One region of the Tardiphaga sp. vice304 genome, then DNA from elsewhere that is predicted to be linked to it. Evidence: predicted binding sites of a transcription regulator. Region 1 holds the regulator's gene; the other holds the start of a gene.
The links. The regulator LexA, encoded in region 1, represses DNA repair genes until DNA is damaged. The targets are predictions, from matches to a motif close to TGTTCNNNNTGTGTTCNG.

Region 1 (11,219 bases):
AAGGCACCCCATGACAGACGAATCGGCAGCGGACACCGCAGAGGTTGGCCGCGACTTCATCCGCGACATCGTGGCCGCGGACCTCGCCTCCGGCGCGCACAAGGCCGTGGTGACGCGTTTTCCGCCGGAGCCGAACGGCTATTTGCATCTTGGCCACGCCAAGTCGATCTGCCTGAATTTCGGCATCGCCGAGGAGTTCGGCGGGATCTGCAATTTGCGCTTCGACGACACCAACCCGACCAGGGAAGAGCAGGAATTTATCGATGCCATCCAGCGCGACGTGCGCTGGCTCGGCTTCGACTGGGGTAGCAACCTGCATTACGCCTCGGACTATTTCGAGCAGCTCTACGCTTGGGCGCAGGAGCTGATCCGCGCGGGCAAGGCCTATGTCGACGACCAGTCGCAGGAAGAGATCCGCCTGACCCGCGGCACGCTCACCGAGCCCGGACAGAACAGCCCGTTCCGCGACCGACCGGTGGCGGAGAACCTTGATCTGTTCACGCGGATGCGCGCCGGCGAATTCCCGAACGGCGCCCGCGTGCTGCGCGCCAAGATCGACATGACCTCGGGCAACATCAATCTGCGCGATCCCGTGATCTATCGCATCCTGCATGCGCACCATCCGCGCACCGGCACGGCGTGGAGCATCTATCCGAGCTACGACTTCGCCCACGGCCAGTCGGACGCCATCGAGCACGTCACGCATTCGATCTGCACGCTGGAATTCGAGGACCACCGGCCATTGTACGATTGGTGCCTTGAAAACCTGCCGGTGCCGTCCCGGCCGCACCAGTACGAGTTCGCGCGCCTCAACATGACCTACACGCTGCTGTCGAAGCGCGTGCTCACCGAACTGGTGCGCGGCGGCCATGTCTCTGGCTGGGACGATCCGCGGATGCCGACTTTGGCCGGGCTGCAACGCCGCGGCGTGCCGGCCGCAGCCCTGCGCGAATTCGTCAAGCGCATCGGCGTGGCCAAGGCCAACTCGACGGTCGGCATCGACATGTTCGACTTCGCCGTGCGCGAGACGCTGAACCGCACCGCGCAGCGCCGCATGGCGGTGCTGAAGCCGCTCAAGGTGGTCATCGAGAACTATCCGGAAGGGCAGGTCGAGGAGCTCGACGCCGTCAACCATCCGGAGGACGAGACACTGGGGTCACGCAAGATACCGTTCGGCCGCGAACTGTACATCGAGCACGACGACTTCATGGAAGAGCCACCGAAGAAATTCTTCCGGATGGCGCCGGGCCGCGAGGTGCGGCTGCGCTACGGCTATTTCATCACCTGCCGCGAGGTGATCAAGAATGCGTCCGGTGAAGTGATCGAACTGCGCTGCACGTACGATCCTGAAACCCGCGGCGGCAACGCGCCGGACGGCCGTAAGGTCAAGGCGACCATTCACTGGGTCGCCGCGGCCAAGGCCGTGCCGGCCGAGGTGCGGGTGTACAATCTGCTGTTCACCGCGCCGCAGCCGGACGCGGCCAATTTTGCTGCGCAGATCAATCCGGAATCGCTGGAGACGCTGACCGGCTGCATGGTCGAGCCGGCGCTGGCATCGGACAATTCGGACGCCGCCGTGCAGTTCGAGCGCCAGGGCTATTTCTGCCGCGACAAGGATTCCGCGCCGGGCAAGTTGGTGTTCAACCGCACGGTGGGATTGAGGGACAGTTACGCCAAGGCGACCTGAACTGTCATTCCGGGGCGCGGGCGGCGGTAGCCGACCGCGAACCCGGAATCCCGAATTGTTCATCGTCCCATCTCGGGATTGCCCGCCACTCCAATTGGAGTGGCTGAGGTTCGCTCGCGCTGCAGCGCTCGCGCCCCGGAATGACAACTAGCACTGCAAGCAGTCCCATATTCCCCATCCGTTCCCGTAGTCGACCGGTAATTCCTTCCGCTAGCATGCTGGCGGGAACAGCCGGGCGACGGCGATGGCAAACCGCAACATCAACCAACCGCGCGCGCATGCCGGCACCTGGCCGCCGCAGGCGGTGCCGTCGGCTGGTACTGCGCGGCCGGGCACGCGGCTCTGGCAGACCTTAATCGGCACGTTGCAGGCATGGGCGCGCGCGGAAGCCGGGCCGGGGCGGCTGCTGCCCTGGGTGCCGGTCGCGTTCGGTGCCGGCATCGCGCTGTACTTCGCCGCCGAGCACGAGCCGGTGGCCTGGGTCGCGGCGTCGACAGCGGCCGTCCTCGCCATTGCCGCGTTCCTGTCGCGCCGGCAAAAGTGGTTTCCGCTTATCGTGATGCTCGCCGCGATTGCGGCAGGCTTCGCGATTGTCACGCTGAAGACGGCGCGGATTGCGCACGCCGTGCTGGCGAAGCCGCTCTACGGCGTGGCGCTCACCGGCTACGTCGAAACGCATGAAGAGCGCGAGCGCACCGATCGCTTCGTTCTGCGGGTGACGACGATGGAGAGCCCGCGTTCGCAGGTGCGGCTCGAACGGGTGCGGCTGTCGGTGCGCAAGGGCGCCGCACCTGCGGTGGGCAGTTTCGTCCAGTTGAAAGCGCGGCTGCAGCCGCCGCTGCAGCCGTTACGACCCGGCAGCTACGACTTCGGTCGCGACCTGTACTTCCAGGGCATCGGCGCCTCCGGCTTCGTCACCGGCAGCATCAAGGCAGTCGATCCGCCGAATGTGCCGGGCTGGCGGTTGCGCTACGCCGCGACCATGCAGGGCTTTCGCGATGCGATCGACGCGCGCATCCGCACCGTGCTGTCCGGCGACGCCCGCGCCATCGCCACCGCGCTGTTGACCGGGCGGCGCGACGCGATCTCGCCGGAGGTCAATGATGCGATGTTTGTCTCGGGGCTCGGCCACGTCTTGTCGATCTCCGGCTATCACATGGCGGTGGTCGCCGGCGTGGTGTTCTTTACGGTGCGCGCGCTACTGGCGCTGATCCCCGCGTTTACCGTGACCTTTCCGATCAAGAAATATTCGGCTGCCGCGGCCCTCGCCGCGGCGCTGTTCTATCTGTTGCTGTCGGGCGCGGAGGTGGCGACGCAGAGATCGTTCTTCATGACGGCGGTGGTGCTGCTCGCGATCATGGTCGATCGCCGCGCCATCACCTTTCGCACGTTGGCGGTGGCGGCGATGATCGTGCTGGTCGCGATGCCGGAAGCCTTGGTGCATCCGAGCTTCCAGATGTCGTTTGCCGCGACATTGGGACTGGTGGCGCTGGTGCAGGGCGGCGTGCCGGTCCTCTTGGCATCGCCGGACCATTCCGCAACGGCGCGCGCCGCGCTCTGGGGCGGTCGCGAGATCATCCTGCTGACGCTGGCGTCGCTGGTCGCCGGCCTCGCCACCACGCCCTATGCGGCGTTTCATTTTCACCGCGTGACGCCGTATGGCGTTTTCGCCAATCTGCTGGCGATGCCGGTGGTCTCCGTGCTGGTGATGCCGGCCGGACTGCTCGGGCTGGCCGCGATGCCGTTCGGTTTCGACGGCGTGTTCTGGCGGCTGATGGATGTCGGCATCCAATGGATGATCGTGGTGACGCAATGGGTCGCGGCCTTGCCGGGAGCCATCGGACGGGTCGCCGCGTTCGGGCAGGGGCCGCTGATCGCCGCGACGCTGGGGATCATCCTGCTCGGGCTGCTGCGCACGCCGCTGCGCTGGATCGGCGCCGGTGTGCTGGCGCTATCGATTGCCGCGGTGCTCACGGTCAAGATGCCGGACGTGTTGATATCAAATGACGGCCACCACGTCGCGGTTCGCGGCCGCGATGGACGGCTGCAATGGATGCGCAGCACCAAGGATACGTTTTTGCAGAAAGAGTGGCTCGGGGCCGACGCCGATCCGCGGCTGCCGAATGAGGCGTCGCTCGGCCACGGCGTGGCATGCGATGTCGCGGGATGCGTCGCGGCGCTGGCCGATGGGGCTCTGGTTGCGCTGGCGCTGCAGCCCGACGCTTTTGCCGATGACTGCGCGCAAGCGGTGCTGATCGTCACGTCAAATCAGCCGCCGGCCAATTGCGCCGCAAAGGTGATCGATGCGGAAACCCTGCGGGCCAGCGGCGCACTGATTTTGCGCCGAAGCGGCGACGGATTTGCAACCACCGCCGTCCGGCCGAAAGGCGTCAACCGGCCGTGGTCGGGCGCAGTGCCTGATGCCGCCGAACCATCAAGCGCTGCAGGACGGGGCAACCGCCCGGTCGATGCGACGCCGGCCGAAGCCGACGTGCAGGCCGATGATTCCGCTGCTCAGTAGCGGCGATAGATCCCGACCAGCTTGCCCTGGATGCGAACCCGGTTCGGCGGCAGGATGCGGACTTCGTAGGCGTCGTTAGCGGGCTCCAGCGCGATCGAGGCGCCGCGGCGGCGGAAGCGCTTCAAGGTGGCTTCCTCCTCGTCGATCAGCGCGACCACGATGTCGCCGGTATCGGCGCTCTCGTTTTTCTGGATCAGCGCCATGTCGCCATCGAGGATGCCGGCGTCCTGCATCGAGTCACCGCGCACTTCCAGCGCGTAGTGCTCGCCGGTGCCGAGCATGTCGGGGGGTACGCTGATGGTGTGGCTGCGGGTCTGCAGCGCCTCGATCGGCGTACCCGCGGCGATGCGGCCCATCACCGGGACGGCCACCGAGCGGCGGCTGTCTTCCTCGTAATCGCCGTTGCCGTTGTTGTTGCCATTGCCGGTCGACAAGGGTCGCACCTTGCCGAGCGTGCCTTCGATGACGCTGGGCGTGAAGCCACGGCGGCCGGTGGCAGGTGCTGCGGCGCCGCCGAGTTCGGGCAGCTTGATGACTTCGATGGCGCGCGCCCGGTTCGGCAGCCGGCGGATGAAGCCGCGCTCTTCAAGCGCCGTGATGAGGCGGTGGATACCGGATTTGGAGCGCAGGTCGAGCGCGTCCTTCATCTCGTCGAAGGACGGCGGCACGCCGGCTTCCTTGAGCCTTTGGTCGATGAATTTCAGAAGTTCATACTGTTTGCGCGTGAGCATCTGGAGCCATCCTTGGTTGACGGGATCAGCCGCCGCATCATCATCGTCGGTTTCAGGACCGGGCAAAGCCACGACATCTCGAAACAAATCATGAACGAACACTATCTGTTCCATATGTGTTCCGCAACGCTTAAATTCCGGTCAACAAAACCGCAAGAGGGCTCAGATCGGCAATCGCACAAACTCGCAAAGCGAACCCTTGGGCGCCGCCACAGCGAACGGCCGACGGATCAGAAGTCCTTGCGCGGCAGCGAGATTTCCCAACAAGGAGGAGTCCTGCCTGGATACCGCCGTCGCGATCACGCTACCGTCGTCGCCCGGCGTCAGCACCGCGCGCAGATAATCTTCGCGCTGATCATTGGCGGCAAGATCGCGACCGACCCGACCCGATTCGATGGCATGGGCGACCTGCGCGCGGCCGGACAGCGCGCGAATCAACGGCACCATGAACAGGAAGGCGCAGACATAGGACGACACCGGATTGCCGGGCAGGCCGATCACCCGCATCGCGCCGCGCCGTCCGTTCATCATCGGCTTGCCCGGCCGCATCGCGATCTTCCAGAACGCCATCTCGACGCCGGCGGCCTCCAGCGAGGGCTTGACCAGATCGTGGTCGCCGACCGAGGCGCCACCGGTAGTGACGAGGATATCGGCGCCTGCGTCGATCGCACGCTGGATCGCCGAGGCGGTCGATTCCAGCGTGTCGGCGGCGATGCCGAGATCGATCACCTCGGCGCCTTCGGCGCGCGCCAGGGCGCGAAGCGCAAAGCCGTTGGACAGGACGATCTGGCCGGGGCCGGGGATGGCGCCGGGCAGCACCAGTTCGTCGCCGGTGGCGAGTACGGCGATCACCGGGCGGCGGCGCACCGGCAGTTCGGGGTGGTTCATGCCGGCGGCGAGCGACAGATCGCGATCGGTGAGGCGCTGCCCGGCGCGCAGCAGAACGTCGCCTTCAGCGAAATCGATGCCGGCCGCGCGGATGTGCTTCGCCACGGTGGCGGCTTCGTTGATGAGGACGACGGCGCCGTCGCGCGAAGTGTCTTCCTGGATCACGATGGCGTCGGCACCGTCCGGCACGACGCCGCCGGTGAAGATGCGCAGCGCCTCGCCGGCGGCCAGCGCGCGCTCGAACGGCCGGCCGGCGGCGACCTCACCGATCACCGTGAGCCGCGCGCCCATCACGGCATCGGCGGCGCGCACCGCATAGCCGTCCATCGCCGACATCGGCTGCGGCGGCTGCGTCCGATTGGAGGCGATGTCGCGCGCCAGCACGCGGTGGTACGCCGCCTCCAGCGGCACCATTTCCTCGGGCAGGGCGTCGGCGCCCGCGAGAATGGCAGCCATCGCGTCGGCAACCGGCATCAGGGCCATCAGTCAATCTCCAGGCGTCGTGATCAATCGGCGTCGTTGTCGGTGACCAGATAATGGCCCGACTTGCCACCCTTCTTTTCGACGAGATGAAGGCCTTCGATGCGGACGCCGCGCTCGACGGCCTTGATCATGTCGTAGATCGTGAGGCACGCGATCGAAACCGCGGTCAGAGCTTCCATCTCGACGCCGGTGTTGCCCGAGACCTTCACGGACGCGCGGACCCGGCAGCCCGGCAACTTCTTGTCCGGCGTGATATCGAGCGTGACCTTCGACAGCATCAGGGGATGGCACAGCGGGATCAGGTCGGAGGTGCGCTTGGCCGCCATGATGCCGGCGATCCGAGCGGTGCCGAGCACGTCGCCCTTCTTGGCGTTGCCGGAGACGATCAGTTCCAGCGTCGCCTTGCTCATGATCACCAGGCCTTCGGCGACGGCGAGACGCTCCGTTGCCGGCTTGTCGGAGACATCGACCATGCGCGCCTCGCCGGCGGAATCGATGTGGGTGAGGGCGGGGGCGTCGCTCGCGGTGCGCCTCGATTTCTTGCCGGCCATGACTTTGGATCCTGTCTTTGCAAAACGGACTTGCGCGCCGCTGCTCTTTCTTCCCCTCTCCCCTTGTGGGAGAGGGTGGCCGCGCGATAGCGCGGGCGGGTGAGGGGGCGTGTGTTGCACTCCGCAGCTCCCCCTCATCCGACGCCGACTTCGTCGGCGCCACCTTCTCCCACAAGGGGAGAAGGGAAGAAAGCAAGGATGCGACTCACGCCGCGCGTTTCAGCAGCGCCTTGGTCGCGGCCGTAACATCTGCCTGCCGCATCAGGCTTTCGCCGACCAGGAAGGTGGAGATGCCCACGCGCTCGAGGCGGGCGAGGTCGGCGGCTTCAAAAATGCCGCTCTCGCCGACCATCAGGCGGTCTTTCGGGATCATCGGCGCCAGCGTCTCGCTGGTCGCTAGCGTCGTCTCGAAGGTCCGCAGATTGCGGTTGTTGATGCCGATCATCGGGGAGCGCAGGTTTAGCGCGCGCTCCAGCTCCGGCTGGTCGTGGACCTCTAAAAGCACATCCATGCCATGCTCGATCGCGGCATCCTCGATGTCGCGGGCGGCGGCGTCATCGAGCGCCGCCATGATGATCAGGATGCAGTCCGCGCCGTGCGCGCGGGCTTCGACCACCTGATAGGTTTCGAACATGAAATCCTTGCGCAGCACCGGCAGCTTCACGGCGTTGCGCGCCGCGACCATGAAATCGAGGTGGCCCTGGAACGACGGCGTGTCGGTAAGAACCGACAGGCACGCCGCGCCGCCGGCCTCATAGGCCTTCGCCAGCGTGGGCGGGTCGAAGTCTTCGCGGATCAGGCCCTTCGAGGGGGAGGCTTTCTTCACTTCGGCGATCAGCGCGAAGTCGCCCTTGTCGAGCTTTCGGTAGATCGCGGTCATGAAGCCGCGCGGCGGCGACGCGGTCTTGGCCAGCGCTTCCAGCTCGGACAACGGGTGCGCGCGCTTCGCGGCGGCGATTTCCTCGCGCTTGTAGGCCTCGATCTTGGTGAGGATATCGGACATCGCTCAGTCCTTCGCGTTCGAAACCGTGACCAGCCGCTTCAGCTTTTCCAGGGCGGCGCCGCTGTCCAGCGACGTCTGCCCCATCGCTATGCCTTGCTTCAGGTCGGCTGCCTTGCCGGCGACGATCAAGGCCGCGGCAGCGTTGAACAGAGCGACGTCGCGGAACGCGCCGGGCTTGCCGTCGAGCACGGCCTTGAGCGAGATCGCATTCGCCTCGGCGTCGCCGCCGCGCAGCGCGTCGGGGCCGGCGCGGGGCAGGCCGGCGTCTTCCGGCGTAATCTCGAACGAGCGGATCTCGCCGTTCTTCAACTCCGCCACGAAGGTCGGGCCGCTCAGCGTGATTTCATCGAGGCCATCGGAGCCATGAACCACCCAGGCGTGCTTGGAGCCCAGATTCTTCAGCACCTGCGCCAGCGGCAGCACCCATTGCCGCGAGAACACGCCGACCATCTGCCGGGTCACGCCGGCAGGATTGGAGAGCGGGCCGAGCAGGTTGAAGATGGTGCGGGTCGCCAGTTCGACGCGGGTCGGGCCGACGTTCTTCATCGCCGGATGATGCGACGGCGCGAACATGAAGCCGATGCCGGTCTCGGTGATGCAGCGGCCGACGTGGTCAGGCGTGATGTCGATCTTGATGCCGAGCGCGGCCAGCACGTCGGCGGCACCGGAGCGCGACGACAGCGCCCGGTTGCCGTGCTTGGCGACCGGCACGCCGCAGCCGGCGACGATGAAGGAGGCGCACGTCGAGACGTTAACGGAGCCGGAGCCGTCGCCGCCGGTGCCCACCACGTCAACGGCGCCCGCAGGAGCATCTACGCGCAGCATCTTGCCGCGCATCGCCGCGACCGCGCCGGTGATCTCGTCGACGGTCTCGCCGCGCACCCGCAGCGCCATCAGCAGTCCGCCCATCTGCGACGGCGTCGCTTCGCCCGACATCATGCTGTCGAAGGCCGCCGACGACTCTTCGCGAGACAACGTGGCGCCGGTGGCGACCTTGGCAATGAGTGCCCTGAGATTGTCCATCAGATGCTTTCAGTATCTCGTCATGGCGAGGAGCCCTTGCGACGAAGCAATCCAGTCCTCGTGTGGCCTTCTGGATTGCTTCGTCGGAGCAACATTGGCAAGGCCAATGTTGCTGCTCGCTCGCAATGACGGCGTTGGGCCTAGTTGGTGTCGGCGGCCGCCGCGCCGGTGGCGACGGCAACGGCTTCCTCGTTGATCCTGGTGCCGATCTGGGTTTCGAGCCGGGTGACGTATTGCGCGACCTGTTCGTCGGTCTGGCCGCGCTGCAGCGTCTCCTTCAGCGTCTTCACCTCCGCGGAGGCCATGTCGACGGCGGGGGCGCTGACATCGGTCACGCGGAACACGATCCATTCGCTGGAGCTCGTGCCCTGCGCCTGTCCGGCATCATTCTTCGCGCTGCGGAATACCGACTGGATCACGCCGGGCGACAGTTCGGGCAGGTTTGCGTCGCGCTTGAACGGCGCGGAGGTCACAACCTTCAGGCCGGTCGCGGCGGCCTCATCGGCCAGCTTGGCGCCGGCGGCGAGTTTCTTCTGCATCTCGTCGGCCTTGGTGCGCAACCGGCTGGTGATCTGGTCGTCGCGCCAGCGCGCGGTGACCTGGTCCTTGACCTCGTCGAGCGGGCGCTCGCGGGCGGGCGTCACGCCGAGCACGTCGAACCAGGCATAGCCGCCGCCGAGCTGGATCGTCTCGTTGTCGACGCCGACATCGCTGGCGAACGCCTTGGTGATGATGTCGGAGCCGGCCGGCACGCCCGCGACGGGCTGGCCGTCCGGCGCGCGGCCGGAGCGGTCGACGGCGTCGATGGTGACGGCGGTCAGGCCGAGCTTCTTGGCCGCATCGACCACATTGGCGCCGCCGCCGCGCTCGTCTTCCATCTTGTTGTGCATTGCCGACACTGCGGCACGCGCGCGCTCCAGCGCGAGGTCGCGCTTCAGCGTCGCGGCGACGCTGTCATAGCTCGGCTGGCTGCCGGCCTGAATTTTGCCGACCTTGACCAGTGTCACGCCGAACTGCCCGGCAATCGGCTGGCTGATACCATCGGGCGCCAGCGAGAAGGCGGCATCGGCGACGTTGGGATCGATGATGCCCGCCTTGGTGATCATGCCGAGGTCGATGTCGGACGCGCTGAGCTTGCGCTCTTTCGCGAGGTCGTCGAACGAGAAAATGTCGCTGAGCCTGGCGCGGCCGGCGGCGGCTTCTTCCGCAGTCGGGAACACGATCTGCGAGATCTGGCGCTGCTCCGGCGTGGAGAGCTTGTCCTTGCGCAGCTCGAACACTTTCTTCGCATCGTCGTCGGAGACGACCGACCACTTCGCCATTTCGTCCGGCGTCAGCACGACGAACGCCACCTTGCGGTATTCGGGCGCGCGAAACTGCGTCTTGTGGTCCTCGAAATAGGCCGCCAGTGCCTCCGGGGTGGGAGCCTCGACGGTGCCGACCTGGGCGGTGTCGAGCTTGACGTAGTCGATGGTGCGGGCCTCGTTCTGGAAGCGGCTCATCGCTTCGATCTGGGTCTTCGACGGCTCCAGGCCATTGGTGATGGTGCCGGCGATCTGGCGGCGCAGCGACACCTTGCGCTGCTCGCTGATGTAGCGCTGTTCGGTATAGCCGAGCGAGCGGATCAACTGCTGGAAGCGTGGCGCGTCGAAGGAGCCGGTCGATCCCTTGAAGTTCGGATCGTCGACGATCTGGCGCCTCACTTCGGCGTCGGACACGCCGAGGCCGCGGCGACGGGCGTCTTCGTCGAGGGCGGCTTCGGCGACGGCCTGCTGCAGCACCTGGCGGTCGATGCCGAAGGCGCGCGCCTGGTCGGACGTCAACGGACGACCGAACTGGCGGCCGATCTGCTGCAGCCGGTCGGTATAAAGCTGGCGAAACTGCTCGGTCGTGATCTCGGTGTTGCCGATCCTGGCCAGCGTGGACTTGCCGTAGCCTTTGAAGATGTCCTGAATGCCCCAGATCGCAAAGCTGCCGATCAGCACCACCATCACGGCAGTCATGATGGTCTTGCCGAGCCAGTTTTTCGAGGCGTTGCGCATTCCGCGAAGCATGGGATCATCTTATTTGTCAGGAGGGAAACCGGCGGGCGCCAGACGCAGAATCCGCAAAAGGGCGTCGCCGGATGGGAGGCGCACCATAAAGTGGCCGAAGCTGCGTCGCAACCGCCAGGGAACGGCGCGGATTGAAGCGGTCCGGGCGGTCGGCCCCGCCGCCGCCTGGCCACCCCAACTTGAGCTATCCCGCACGCTCTGTTAGCCCAGAGGTCACCTCCTTTCTCGCGGGATTTCCTCATGACTGACGCCATTCGGCCGCTGATCGCCGGCAACTG
Region 2 (11,219 bases), 560 kb from region 1:
CGATATAGGGCGGCAGCGGCGGCGCGCCCAGTTCGGCGATCGCCTGATCGAGCGCCGGGCCGTGGAACACGAAGGCCAGCGTGACCTCGCCGGCGTCGCCCTTGGCCTCGACCACGGCATCGAGATGGCCGAGCAGGCAGACGCGACCCTCGCTGCCGAAGCGGATGGTGTCACCGGGCACGAGCCGCTTGGCGGGCTTCACCAGCGCCTGCCAGCGCGCGCCGTCGAGCCGCTTGATCAGCGTGGCGTCGATCTTCGTCTCCGGCTCGCGGCCGATGCGGCGGCCGGCGAGCTGGGCGGAAATCACCTTGGTATCATTGACCACGAGCTGGTCGCCGGGCCGCAGCCAGTCCGGCAGGTCGGCGACGGTGTGGTCGTGCAATTCAGCGCCCGGCTGCACCACCAGCAGCCGCGCTGAATCGCGCGGGCTGGCGGGGCGCAGCGCGATGTTTTCGGGCGGCAGATGGAAATCGAAAAGGTCGGTGCGCATGGCGCTGTCGCGGTTCCTAAAACGTGGATGCCCGGCACATCTAGCGAAGCAGCGCTTCGCGCGATGGCCGGGCATGACGTCGTCTGATGGTTGCGAGGGTTACGCCGCGGCGTCCGCGGCCATGTGGGCCTTGATGATCTTGTCGGGATTCTGCACCGGCTCGCCGCGCTTGATCTTATCGACATTCTCCATGCCCTCGGTGACCTTGCCCCACACCGTGTACTGCTTGTTGAGGAACGAGGCGTCGTCGAAGCAGATGAAGAACTGGCTGTCGCCGGAATCCGGGCTCGCGGCGCGAGCCATCGACAGCGTGCCGCGGACGTGCGGCTCATTGTTGAATTCGGCCTTCAGCTTCTGGCCGGAGCCGCCGGTGCCGGTGCCCTGCGGGCAGCCGGTCTGCGCCATGAAGCCTTCGATGACGCGGTGGAACACGATGCCGTCATAGAAGCCTTCGCGCACCAGCTCCTTGATTCGGGCGACATGGCCGGGTGCCAGGTCGGGGCGCATCTCGATGGTAACATTGCCCTGGGTGGTTTCGAGGATCAGCGTGTTTTCGGTAGCAGCCATGGTGAATCTCTTTCGTTAGACGGAAGGTTGGAGGCGGCGAAGCATCGCCGGTTACTTGATGTCGGAGGCGACCTGGACCTTGATCATCTTGTCGGGATCGGTGACGGCGCCGCTCTGCGAGCCGGCCGGGGCCTTCTTGATCTTGTCGACGACGTCCATGCCGGACACGACTTCGCCGACCACGGTGTATTTGCCGTTCAGGCCGGGGTTCTCGCCGAGCATGATGAAGAACTGCGAATTCGCCGAATCTTCCGAGGCGCTGCGGGCCATGCCGACGATGCCGCGCTTGTAGGGGGTCGGCGAGAACTCGGCCTTCAGGTTCGGATATTTCGAGCCGCCGGTGCCGTTGAAATTCTGGCCGTCGCCGGTCTGCGCCATGAAGCCGTCCATCACGCGATGGAACGGCACGTTGTTGTAGTAGCCTTCGCGGGCGAGCTGTTTCATGCGCTCGGCATGCTTCGGCGCCAGATCGGCACGCAGCTTGAACACGATACGGCCCTTGGTGGTATCGATGACGATGGCATTGGCCTTGTCGAGGCCGGCGGGCAGCGGCGCGGTCGCGGCGGGCGCCTGGGCCAGAGCGGGCGCGGCGACAAGCAGCGCCGCAGCAAATGCGAGAATGCGGATCATGGGAACTCCGGATCAGAGAAAGCCGGTCAACCGGCAGTGGACTTCAGGCAAACTTGGTTTTTCAGCGAACTTGAAATCAAGCGAACTTTGATTTCAAGCTCTTGGCAACCGCCGGCGGCACGAAGGCCGAGACGTCGCCGCCCATCGCTGCGATTTGCCGCACCAGTGTGGCGGTGATCGGGCGGACACCGACGGACGCCGGAAGAAATACCGTCTGCACCGACGGCATCATCGTCTCGTTCATGCCGGCAATCTGCATCTCGTAATCGAGGTCGGTGCCGTCGCGCAGGCCGCGGATCAGGATGGTGGCGCCTGCCCGCTCGGCCGCGGTGATGGTGAGGTTGTCGTAAGTGGTGCAATCGAACGCGCAACCGCTAGCGGAGGCGATCGGCGCGAACACGTTCTCGACCATCGCCAGCCGCTCTTCCGTGGTGAACAACGGCTTCTTGCCGGGGTGCACGCCAATCGCGACGATCAGGCGATCGCACAGGCCGACGGCATGGCGGACCACGTCGAGATGGCCGTTGGTGACGGGGTCGAAGGAGCCGGGATAGAGCGCGATACGGGGCATGGCTTCGTCTACCGCGCCTGGCTTAAAGCCGCAAGCCGGGTTGGTTCCCGCGAAATCGTCTATCACCCCGGTGTTTATTTTCAGCACTGAATCGAACCGGAGCGGGGGTCACCGCGTCTATTCCGGGAGATCGCGACGACGCTGAAAACACTGGACTTTCCGAGCCCATGTGTCGTCGCCGAGAAATGAACGACACACAGGGGGATGGGATGAAACCCGATTGTGTGGCGACGACAACTTCCTGAAACCGGCCCTGATTATTCAGGCAGGAAAGGGAAAAAACACCGGGCCTCAGGGCCCATCCGACAGGGGACCGTCATGATCAAAGCTATTTCCGCCATTGCCGTTGCAGCTTTCATCGCCGCCGCTCTCACCGTTCTCCCGGGTTTCGCCCCGAAGGTCGAGGCGTCCGTGCCGGTGGCCCTGGCGAAGGGCGACCGCCTCGACATCAAGCCGGTTGGCCGCAGCTGCTCCGAGCAAGCCTGGCCGAACTTCGAGGCCTCCTGCCTGCGCCGCGCCGAAACCCGGACCGCCAAGATCCGCGAAGCCCGCCTCGTCACCGCCGAGCGCAAGTAACCTTCGCACCGCAACATCCCATCAAAAAGCCCCCGGTTTCGCCGGGGGCTTTTTGATTCCTGGGTAGGTCACTGCCCCCTCCCCGTCATTGCGAGGAGCGAAGCGACGCGGCAATCCAGAAGGCGGCAAGCAAAGACTGGATTGCTTCGTCGCAAGGGCTCCTCGCAATGACGGGGAGAGGCCTCAGCCCTCGGCCACCGGGGCGCCGTTGCCGGCTTCCGGATCTTCCACCTCGGCGGCCTCGCCGATGTGCTCGACCGACACCACCAGCTCGTCGTCCGCGGTGTTGAACACCGTGACGCCTTGGGTGGAGCGGCCGACGATGCGGATGCCGCCAACCGGGCAGCGGATCAACTGGCCCTTGTTGGTCACCAGCATGATCTGGTCGTCGTCCTCGACCGGGAACGAGGCCACCAGCTTGCCGTTGCGGCCGTTTACCGCCATGGCGACGATGCCCTTGCCGCCGCGCCCCGTGGTCCGGTACTCGAACGACGACGAGCGCTTGCCGTAGCCGTTTTCGGTGATCGTCAGCACGAATTGCTCCGACGCCGACATCTCGACATAACGCTGCTCGCCGAGCTCGATCGCCGCCGTCGCCTCCTCCGACTCGGCCGCCGTGGCGGCAGCCTCTTCCTCGACCACGCCGCGTTCGTCATTGCCGCCGCGGCGCACCGCATTGGCGCGGCGCAGATAGGCGGCGCGTTCCTCTGAATTGGCATCGAGATGCCGCAGGATGGTGAGCGAGATGAGCTTGTCGTTGGCCGGCAGCGAGATGCCTCGCACGCCCATCGACGAGCGGCCCTGGAATACGCGCACGTCGGTAACCGGGAAGCGGATGCACTGGCCGCCCGCGGCGGTCAGCAGCACGTCGTCGTGCTCGGTGGCGATCTGCACGTCGACGATCTCCTCGCCCTCGTCCAGCTTCATCGCGATGATGCCGGAGCGACGGACATCGACGAAGTCCGACAGCTTGTTGCGCCGCACATTGCCGCCGGTGGTGGCGAACATCACGTCGAGCGTTTCCCAGGTCGCCTCGTCCTCGGGCAGCGGCATGATGGTGGTGATGCGCTCGCCCTGCTCCAGCGGCAGGATGTTGATCAGCGCCTTGCCGCGGCCGTTCGGCGGCGCTATCGGCAGCCGCCAGACCTTCTCCTTATAGACTTGGCCGCGCGACGTGAAGAACAACACTGGCGTATGCGTCGAGGCGACGAACAGCCGCGCGACAAAATCCTCGTCCCGCGTCGCCATGCCGGAACGTCCCTTGCCGCCGCGGCGCTGCGCGCGGTAGGTCGAGAGCGGCACGCGCTTGACGTAGCCATGGTGCGACACCGTCACCACCATGTCCTCGCGCTGGATCAAATCCTCGTCCTCGACCTCGCCTTCCTGCTCGATGATCACGGTCTTGCGCGGCGTCGCGAATTCCGACTTAACCGCGGTGAGTTCGTCCTTGATGATGGTCTGGACGCGGGCGCGCGAGCGCAGGATTTCGAGATAGTCGGCGATCTCGACCGCGAGCTTGTCGAGCTCTTCGGAAATTTCCTCGCGGCCCAACGCCGTCAGGCGGGCCAGACGCAGGTCGAGAATGGCCTTCGCCTGCTCGAACGACAATCGCGCGGTGCCGTCTTCGGCGAGGCGATGGCGCGGATCGTCAATCAAAGTGATCATCGTGGCCACGTCCTGCGCCGGCCAGTGCCGCTCCATCAGGATGTCGCGCGCGGTCGCCGGATCCGGCGAGGTACGAATCACACGAATGACTTCGTCGATATTCGCCACCGCGATGGCGAGGCCGACAAGGATATGGGCGCGGTCGCGCGCCTTGTTGAGCAGGAATTTGGTGCGCCGGGTGACCACGGTCTCGCGGAACGCGACGAATATCCGCAAGAGATCCTGCAGGTTCATCAGCAGCGGGCGACCATTGTCGAGCGCCACCATGTTGCAGCCGAAATTGGTCTGCAACGGGGTGAACTTGTAGAGCTGGTTCAGCACCACGTCGGCGACGACGTCGCGCTTCAGCTCGATCACCACGCGGAAACCATCACGGTCGGATTCGTCGCGCAGGTCGGAGATGCCCTCGATCTTCTTGTCGCGCACCAGTTCGGCGATACGCTCGACCATGGTGGCCTTGTTCACCTGGTAGGGGATTTCCGAGATGATGATCGCTTCGCGGTCTTTTCGCGCGGGCTCGATCGAAACCTTGCCGCGCATCACGACGGAGCCGCGGCCGGTGAGGTAAGCTTGGCGGATGCCGGAGCGGCCGAGGATGATGCCGCCGGTCGGGAAGTCCGGGCCGGGAATGATCTTGTTGAGGTCGTCGATGGTCAGCGAGGGGTCGTCGATCAGCGCGATGCAGGCGTCGATGACTTCGCCGAGATTGTGCGGCGGGATGTTGGTGGCCATGCCGACGGCGATACCGCCGCCGCCATTCACCAGCAGGTTGGGAAACTTGGCGGGCAGCACGCGCGGTTCGCGAAACGAGCCGTCGTAGTTGTCCTGGTAGTCGACCGTGTCCTTGTCGAGATCGTCGAGCAGCGACTGCGCGATCTTGGTCAGGCGCGATTCCGTGTATCGCATCGCGGCGGCGGCATCGCCGTCGACCGAACCGAAATTGCCCTGGCCGTCGATCAACGGCACCCGCATCGAGAAGGTCTGCGCCATGCGGACCATCGCGTCATAGACCGACTGGTCGCCATGCGGATGATACTTACCGATGACGTCGCCGACGGTACGCGCCGACTTGCGGTACGGCTTGTTCCATTCGAAGCCGTTCTCGTACATCGCGTACAGGATGCGGCGATGCACGGGCTTGAGGCCGTCGCGCGCATCGGGCAACGCGCGCGCCACGATCACGCTCATCGCGTAATCGAGATACGAGCGTTTCATCTCGTCGAGAATGGAAACGGGACGGATATCCGAGGGCGCCGGCGGCTCCCCGGGTTTCTTGTCGTCTGTGTCGGCCAAGGATGATTTCCGGTGAGATTCTGCTGGGAATCATATAGCGCATCAACGCCCGGCAAGCCACCCCCGTGCGCTCCCCGCAGCTGGATTTTAGCCTCGCTTTTCCAACCACTTAGAGCCGGATATCGCGGCTTGCCGCGGACCTGCCGATCGGCCATCGCGGGACCCGCGAATCGGCCCGCGGCCGGGCTTCGCCTTGGCTATGGCCCGAACACCACCGCATGCATGATCCGCCCCGGCACCAGCGTGAACGCGCCGGCGATCACCAGCGCGCCGGTGAAAATCGAAATCATCGTCCAGCGATGCGCGTCGACCTTGTGCCGGCGCGCGTACCAGACACCGAGCGGGGCCGTCACCAGCACCACGATCGACAATAAATGGATCGGCCCGAAGCTGCGCCAGAGCCGGAAGCTATGGCCCTGGATCCACAGCGCGCTGATCGCCACGGTCAGCATCAGCGCGACCCAGATCCAGCCCAGCGTGCGATGCGGCAGCCTGCCCTTCGGGGCTGCCAGCAGCACCACGCCAAGCACGAAGGCCGCCAAAGCCGCCAAGGCGTGCAGCGGGACCGGGCGGACGGCATCGAGCAGCGGATCGATCGACATGGGAACTCCGGAAAACGAAATCGATGTAAATACTATTTACATCGATGGTTCCATCGTCAAGCCCGGCGTTCCGCCTGATGTGTAGCCCGGATCACAATCCGGGGCCCACCAACGGACTGCTCGATATTCAACCGGATGGATGGGCCGGCCCCGGATTGTCATCCGGGCTACGAAAAACACCGGCGCCTCGCAGCGCCGGTGTCTCGAATGCTGAACTGATAATCGCGATCAGAACGGGATATCGTCGTCCATGTCGCTGCCGCGACCACCGCCGCCGCCACCGCCGGCCGGCGAGCTCGCCGCGACGCGGCGCGGCTGCGACGGGCTGCTGGCGCCGAAGCTGCCGCCGTCGTCGCCGCCATAGCTGTCACCGCCGCCGCCCGCGCCTGCCCCGCCGCCGGCGCGGCCGTCCAGCATCGTCAGCGTCGAGTTGAAGCCCTGCAGCACGATCTCGGTCGAGTACTTCTCGACGCCCTGCGGATCGGTCCACTTCCGGGTCTGCAGCGCGCCTTCGATATACACCTTGGCGCCCTTCTTGAGATACTGCTCGGCGACCTTGGCGAGACCCTCGCTGAAGATCACCACGCGGTGCCACTCGGTCTTTTCCTTGCGTTCGCCGCTCGCCTTGTCGCGCCAGGTGTCGGACGTAGCGATGGTGAGATTGACGACCGGGTTGCCGTTCTGCATCCGGCGCACTTCCGGGTCCTTGCCCAGATTACCGACCAGAATCACCTTGTTTACGCTGCCCGCCATACCGCTCTCCTGAACTCACACTGAAATTGCTGTTGCGCTATCGCGCCAGCCACAAGGCCGGTCCGCAACCGCTGCGGCATCATCCTATACGGTCCGGCATCCCGACAGGTCGCCGATCCCCGACTTATCCACGGCGATCGGCGCCACTATGTTCTATTTTTGTTCTTAAGCCAAGGCCGTACTATCAAAACGCCCGGCTTGACTTATGGATATTCGCGCACCGCAGCGACTTCTGACATTTCGGACAGCAGTATTGACGTAACACCTCACTGCAGTGCGAAGAAAAATGCGAAATAGTTCATTAACTTAGAAGCCGCGCCATTTCCGCGGCGACTGTGGCTTTGCGGTGACGGACAGCGCTGCAACTCTAAGGTACAAAGTTCGCGATGGAGTCGAATACGGCGCTCGCGCCTTGGGGATCGCTTCGGGGGAACGAAGCGACATGAACAGGAGAATTTGAAATGAAAAAACTTTTCCTCGCCACCGTCGCACTGGCTGCCTTGGGCACAGCGACTTCTGCTTCCGCCGCCGACCTCGCCCGGCGGACCTATACCAAAGCGCCGCCGATGATCGCCGCGGTCTATGACTGGTCGGGTTTCTACATCGGCGGTAACGGCGGCTACGGCTCGGCCAGCAAGTGCTGGGATTTCATCCCGTCGACCGTTGCGGGCGTTCCGACCGGCGCGGCTAACGTCGGCGAAGGCTGTCACGACGCCGACGGCGGCACCGCGGGCGGCCAGATCGGCTACCGTTGGCAGAACGCTTCCTGGGTCTACGGCCTGGAAGCCCAGGGCAACTGGGCTGACTTCAAGGGCAGAAATGTCAGCACCCCGTTCCCGCTGATCGCGAACCGCTCCAAGATCGATGCCTTCGGGCTGTTCACCGGTCAGATCGGCTATGCCTGGAACAACACGCTGCTGTACGTGAAGGGCGGCGCCGCCGTGGTCAATGAGGAGTACTCCTCGGTCAACGCCGCAACGGGATTGCTGTTGGCGACGGCCAGCAGCAACACCCGCTGGGGCGGCGTGATCGGCGTCGGGCTGGAATATGGCTTCACCCCGAACTGGTCGTTCGCGGTGGCCTATGACCACATCTTCCTCGATGGCCGCGATGCCCGCTTCACCACCCCGGCTGGCGTCTTCTACGCCAACGACCGGATCAGCGGCGATGTCGATCTTGTCACCGCCCGCATCAACTACCGCTGGGGCGGCCCCGCCGTCGGCCGCTACTGAGCCAACCGCAGTTTCGATACGAAGGCCGGCTCTCGAGCCGGCCTTTCTGTTTGCGGGGACGCGGTCGTCCTGCCCACCCCTGCAACCCGATCGCCAACAATCCGTTGATGATTTTCGCCGGGCACTGGAAATCTCCCCTCGTTCTTCCTATGTTCCGAAGTCAGTCAATTGGCGTTTGATCCCGGCATGCCCGGCGATACCAGCCCGGATTCGGCGCGCCTGATGCGCCGGGGATTTGTCATGGACGAGATCATCAAGGCCAAGCGGCAGCCGGTCGGCTCGGCGCTGCGCAACATTACCATCCGCGGCGCGCGCGAGCACAATCTGAAGAACGTCGATCTCGAGATCCCGCGCGACAAGCTGGTGGTGTTCACCGGCCTGTCCGGCTCCGGCAAGTCCTCGCTGGCTTTTGACACGATCTATGCCGAGGGCCAGCGCCGCTACGTCGAATCGCTGTCTGCCTATGCCCGCCAGTTCCTGGAAATGATGCAGAAGCCGGACGTCGACCAGATCGACGGCCTGTCGCCCGCCATTTCCATCGAGCAGAAGACCACCTCGAAAAATCCGCGCTCGACGGTCGGCACCGTCACCGAGATCTACGACTATATGCGCCTGCTCTGGGCGCGGGTCGGCGTGCCCTACTCGCCGGCCACCGGCCTGCCGATCGAGAGCCAGACCGTGTCGATGATGGTCGACCGTGTGCTGGCGCTGCCGGAAGGCACACGGCTCTATCTGCTGGCGCCGGTGGTGCGCGGCCGCAAGGGCGAATATCGCAAGGAGATGGCGGAATACCTCAAGAAGGGATTCCAGCGCATCAAGATCGACGGCAGCTTTCATGAACTGGCCGAGGCCCCGGTGCTCGACAAGAAATTTCCGCACGACATCGACGTCGTCGTCGATCGGATCGTGGTGCGCCCGGATATCGGCCAGCGCCTCGCCGAGAGCTTCGAGACCGCGCTGAAACTGGCCGAAGGTCTGGCCGTGATCGAATATGCCGACGCGCCGCCGTCCGCGCCTGTCGAAGACAACAAGAAGGCCGACAAGAAGGTCGCCAAGATCCACGACAAGACCGGCGCCGAGCGCATCCTGTTTTCGGAGAAATTCGCCTGCCCCGTCTCGGGCTTCACCATCCCCGAGATCGAACCGCGGCTGTTCTCGTTCAACAACCCCTACGGCGCCTGCCCGAAATGCGGCGGCCTCGGCGTCGAGCAGACCATCGATGCCGAGCTGGTGATCCCCGACAAGGACCTGACGCTACGCAAGGGCGCGATCGCGCCATGGGCGAAGTCATCGTCGCCCTATTACATCCAGACCCTGACGGCGCTCGGCAAGTTCTACAAGTTCACGCTCGACACCAAGTGGAAAGATCTGCCGAAGAAGACGCAGAACGCCATCCTGCATGGTTCCGGCGACGACGAGATCAAGTTCTCCTACGAGGACGGCGTGCGCGCCTACGACACCAAGAAGCCGTTCGAGGGCGTCGTCACCAATATCGATCGCCGCTTCCGCGAGACCGAAAGCGAATGGGCGCGCGAAGAGCTCGGCAAGTATTTTTCCGACGTGCCGTGCGACGCCTGCTCGGGCTACCGGCTGAAGCCGGAGGCGCTCTCCGTCAAGATCGGCGGCAAGCATGTCGGCGAGATCTCGGAAATGTCGGTGCGCAAGGCCGGCGAATGGTTCGCCACCGTACCCACCATGCTCAACAAGCAGCAGAACGAGATCGCGCTGCGCATCCTGAAGGAGATCCGCGAGCGCCTTTCCTTCCTGCTCGACGTCGGCCTCAACTATCTGACACTGGCGCGCGCCTCCGGCACGCTGTCGGGCGGCGAAAGCCAGCGCATTCGCCTCGCGTCGCAGATCGGCTCCGGCCTCACCGGCGTGCTCTACGTGCTGGATGAGCCCTCGATCGGCCTGCACCAGCGCGACAATGCGCGGCTGCTCGATACGCTGCGCCGGCTGCGCGACCTCGGCAACACCGTGATCGTGGTCGAGCATGACGAGGACGCCGTGCTCGCCGCCGACTACGTCGTCGACGTCGGCCCGGGCGCCGGCACGCATGGCGGCCATATCGTGGCGCAGGGCACGCCGAAGCAGGTGATGGCCAATCCGAATTCGCTGACCGGAAAATATCTCACCGGCGAGATGTCGGTGCCGGTGCCGGTGCGCCGGCCGCCGAACCATCGCCGCACCATCAAGGTGATCAACGCCCGCGGCAACAATCTGAAGAACGTCTCGGCGGAGATCCCACTGGGGCTGTTCACCGCCGTCACCGGCGTCTCCGGCGGCGGCAAGTCGACGCTGCTGATCGACACGCTCTACAAGGCGATCGCGCGAAAACTCAACAATGCCAGCGAGGGCGCCGCCCCGCACGACCGCATCGAGGGGCTCGAGCACATCGACAAGATCATCGAGATCGACCAGTCGCCGATCGGCCGCACGCCGCGCTCCAACCCCGCGACCTATACCGGCGCCTTCACGCCGATCCGCGAATGGTTCGCCGGCCTGCCGGAATCCAAGGCGCGCGGCTACGAGGCCGGTCGCTTCTCGTTCAACGTCAAGGGCGGCCGCTGCGAGGCCTGCCAGGGCGACGGCGTCATCAAGATCGAGATGCACTTCCTGCCCGACGTCTACGTCACCTGCGACACCTGCAAGGGCAAGCGCTACAACCGCGAAACCCTCGAAGTGCTGTTCAAGAACAAGTCGATCGCCGACGTGCTCGACATGACCGTCGAAGAAGCCGCCGACTTCTTCAAGGCCGTGCCGCGCGTCCGCGAAACTTTTAAAACATTGCAGCGCGTCGGGCTCGACTACATCCACGTCGGCCAGCAGGCCACGACTTT

Region 2: the regulator LexA is predicted to act here: its motif matches at 8,519-8,536, upstream of uvrA (excinuclease ABC subunit UvrA).

The regions. Positions count from the first base shown of each region.
Region 1 is NZ_CP041402.1:3,031,258-3,042,476, forward strand. It holds gene FNL56_RS14405 (glutamine--tRNA ligase/YqeY domain fusion protein) at 11-1,687, shown strand; gene FNL56_RS14410 (ComEC/Rec2 family competence protein) at 1,932-4,208, shown strand; gene lexA (transcriptional repressor LexA) at 4,202-4,939, opposite strand; gene FNL56_RS14420 (molybdopterin molybdotransferase MoeA) at 5,102-6,310, opposite strand; gene moaC (cyclic pyranopterin monophosphate synthase MoaC) at 6,334-6,861, opposite strand; gene trpC (indole-3-glycerol phosphate synthase TrpC) at 7,067-7,864, opposite strand; gene trpD (anthranilate phosphoribosyltransferase) at 7,868-8,887, opposite strand; gene FNL56_RS14440 (peptidylprolyl isomerase) at 9,028-10,941, opposite strand; gene tpiA (triose-phosphate isomerase) at 11,182-11,219, shown strand, end outside.
Region 2 is NZ_CP041402.1:3,588,597-3,599,815, forward strand. It holds gene queA (tRNA preQ1(34) S-adenosylmethionine ribosyltransferase-isomerase QueA) at 1-490, opposite strand, end outside; gene FNL56_RS17035 (peptidylprolyl isomerase) at 590-1,057, opposite strand; gene FNL56_RS17040 (peptidylprolyl isomerase) at 1,109-1,687, opposite strand; gene coaD (pantetheine-phosphate adenylyltransferase) at 1,764-2,258, opposite strand; gene FNL56_RS17050 (hypothetical protein) at 2,577-2,834, shown strand; gene gyrA (DNA gyrase subunit A) at 3,018-5,792, opposite strand; gene FNL56_RS17060 (DUF2306 domain-containing protein) at 5,990-6,394, opposite strand; gene FNL56_RS17065 (single-stranded DNA-binding protein) at 6,623-7,147, opposite strand; gene FNL56_RS17070 (outer membrane protein) at 7,609-8,379, shown strand; gene uvrA (excinuclease ABC subunit UvrA) at 8,620-11,219, shown strand, end outside.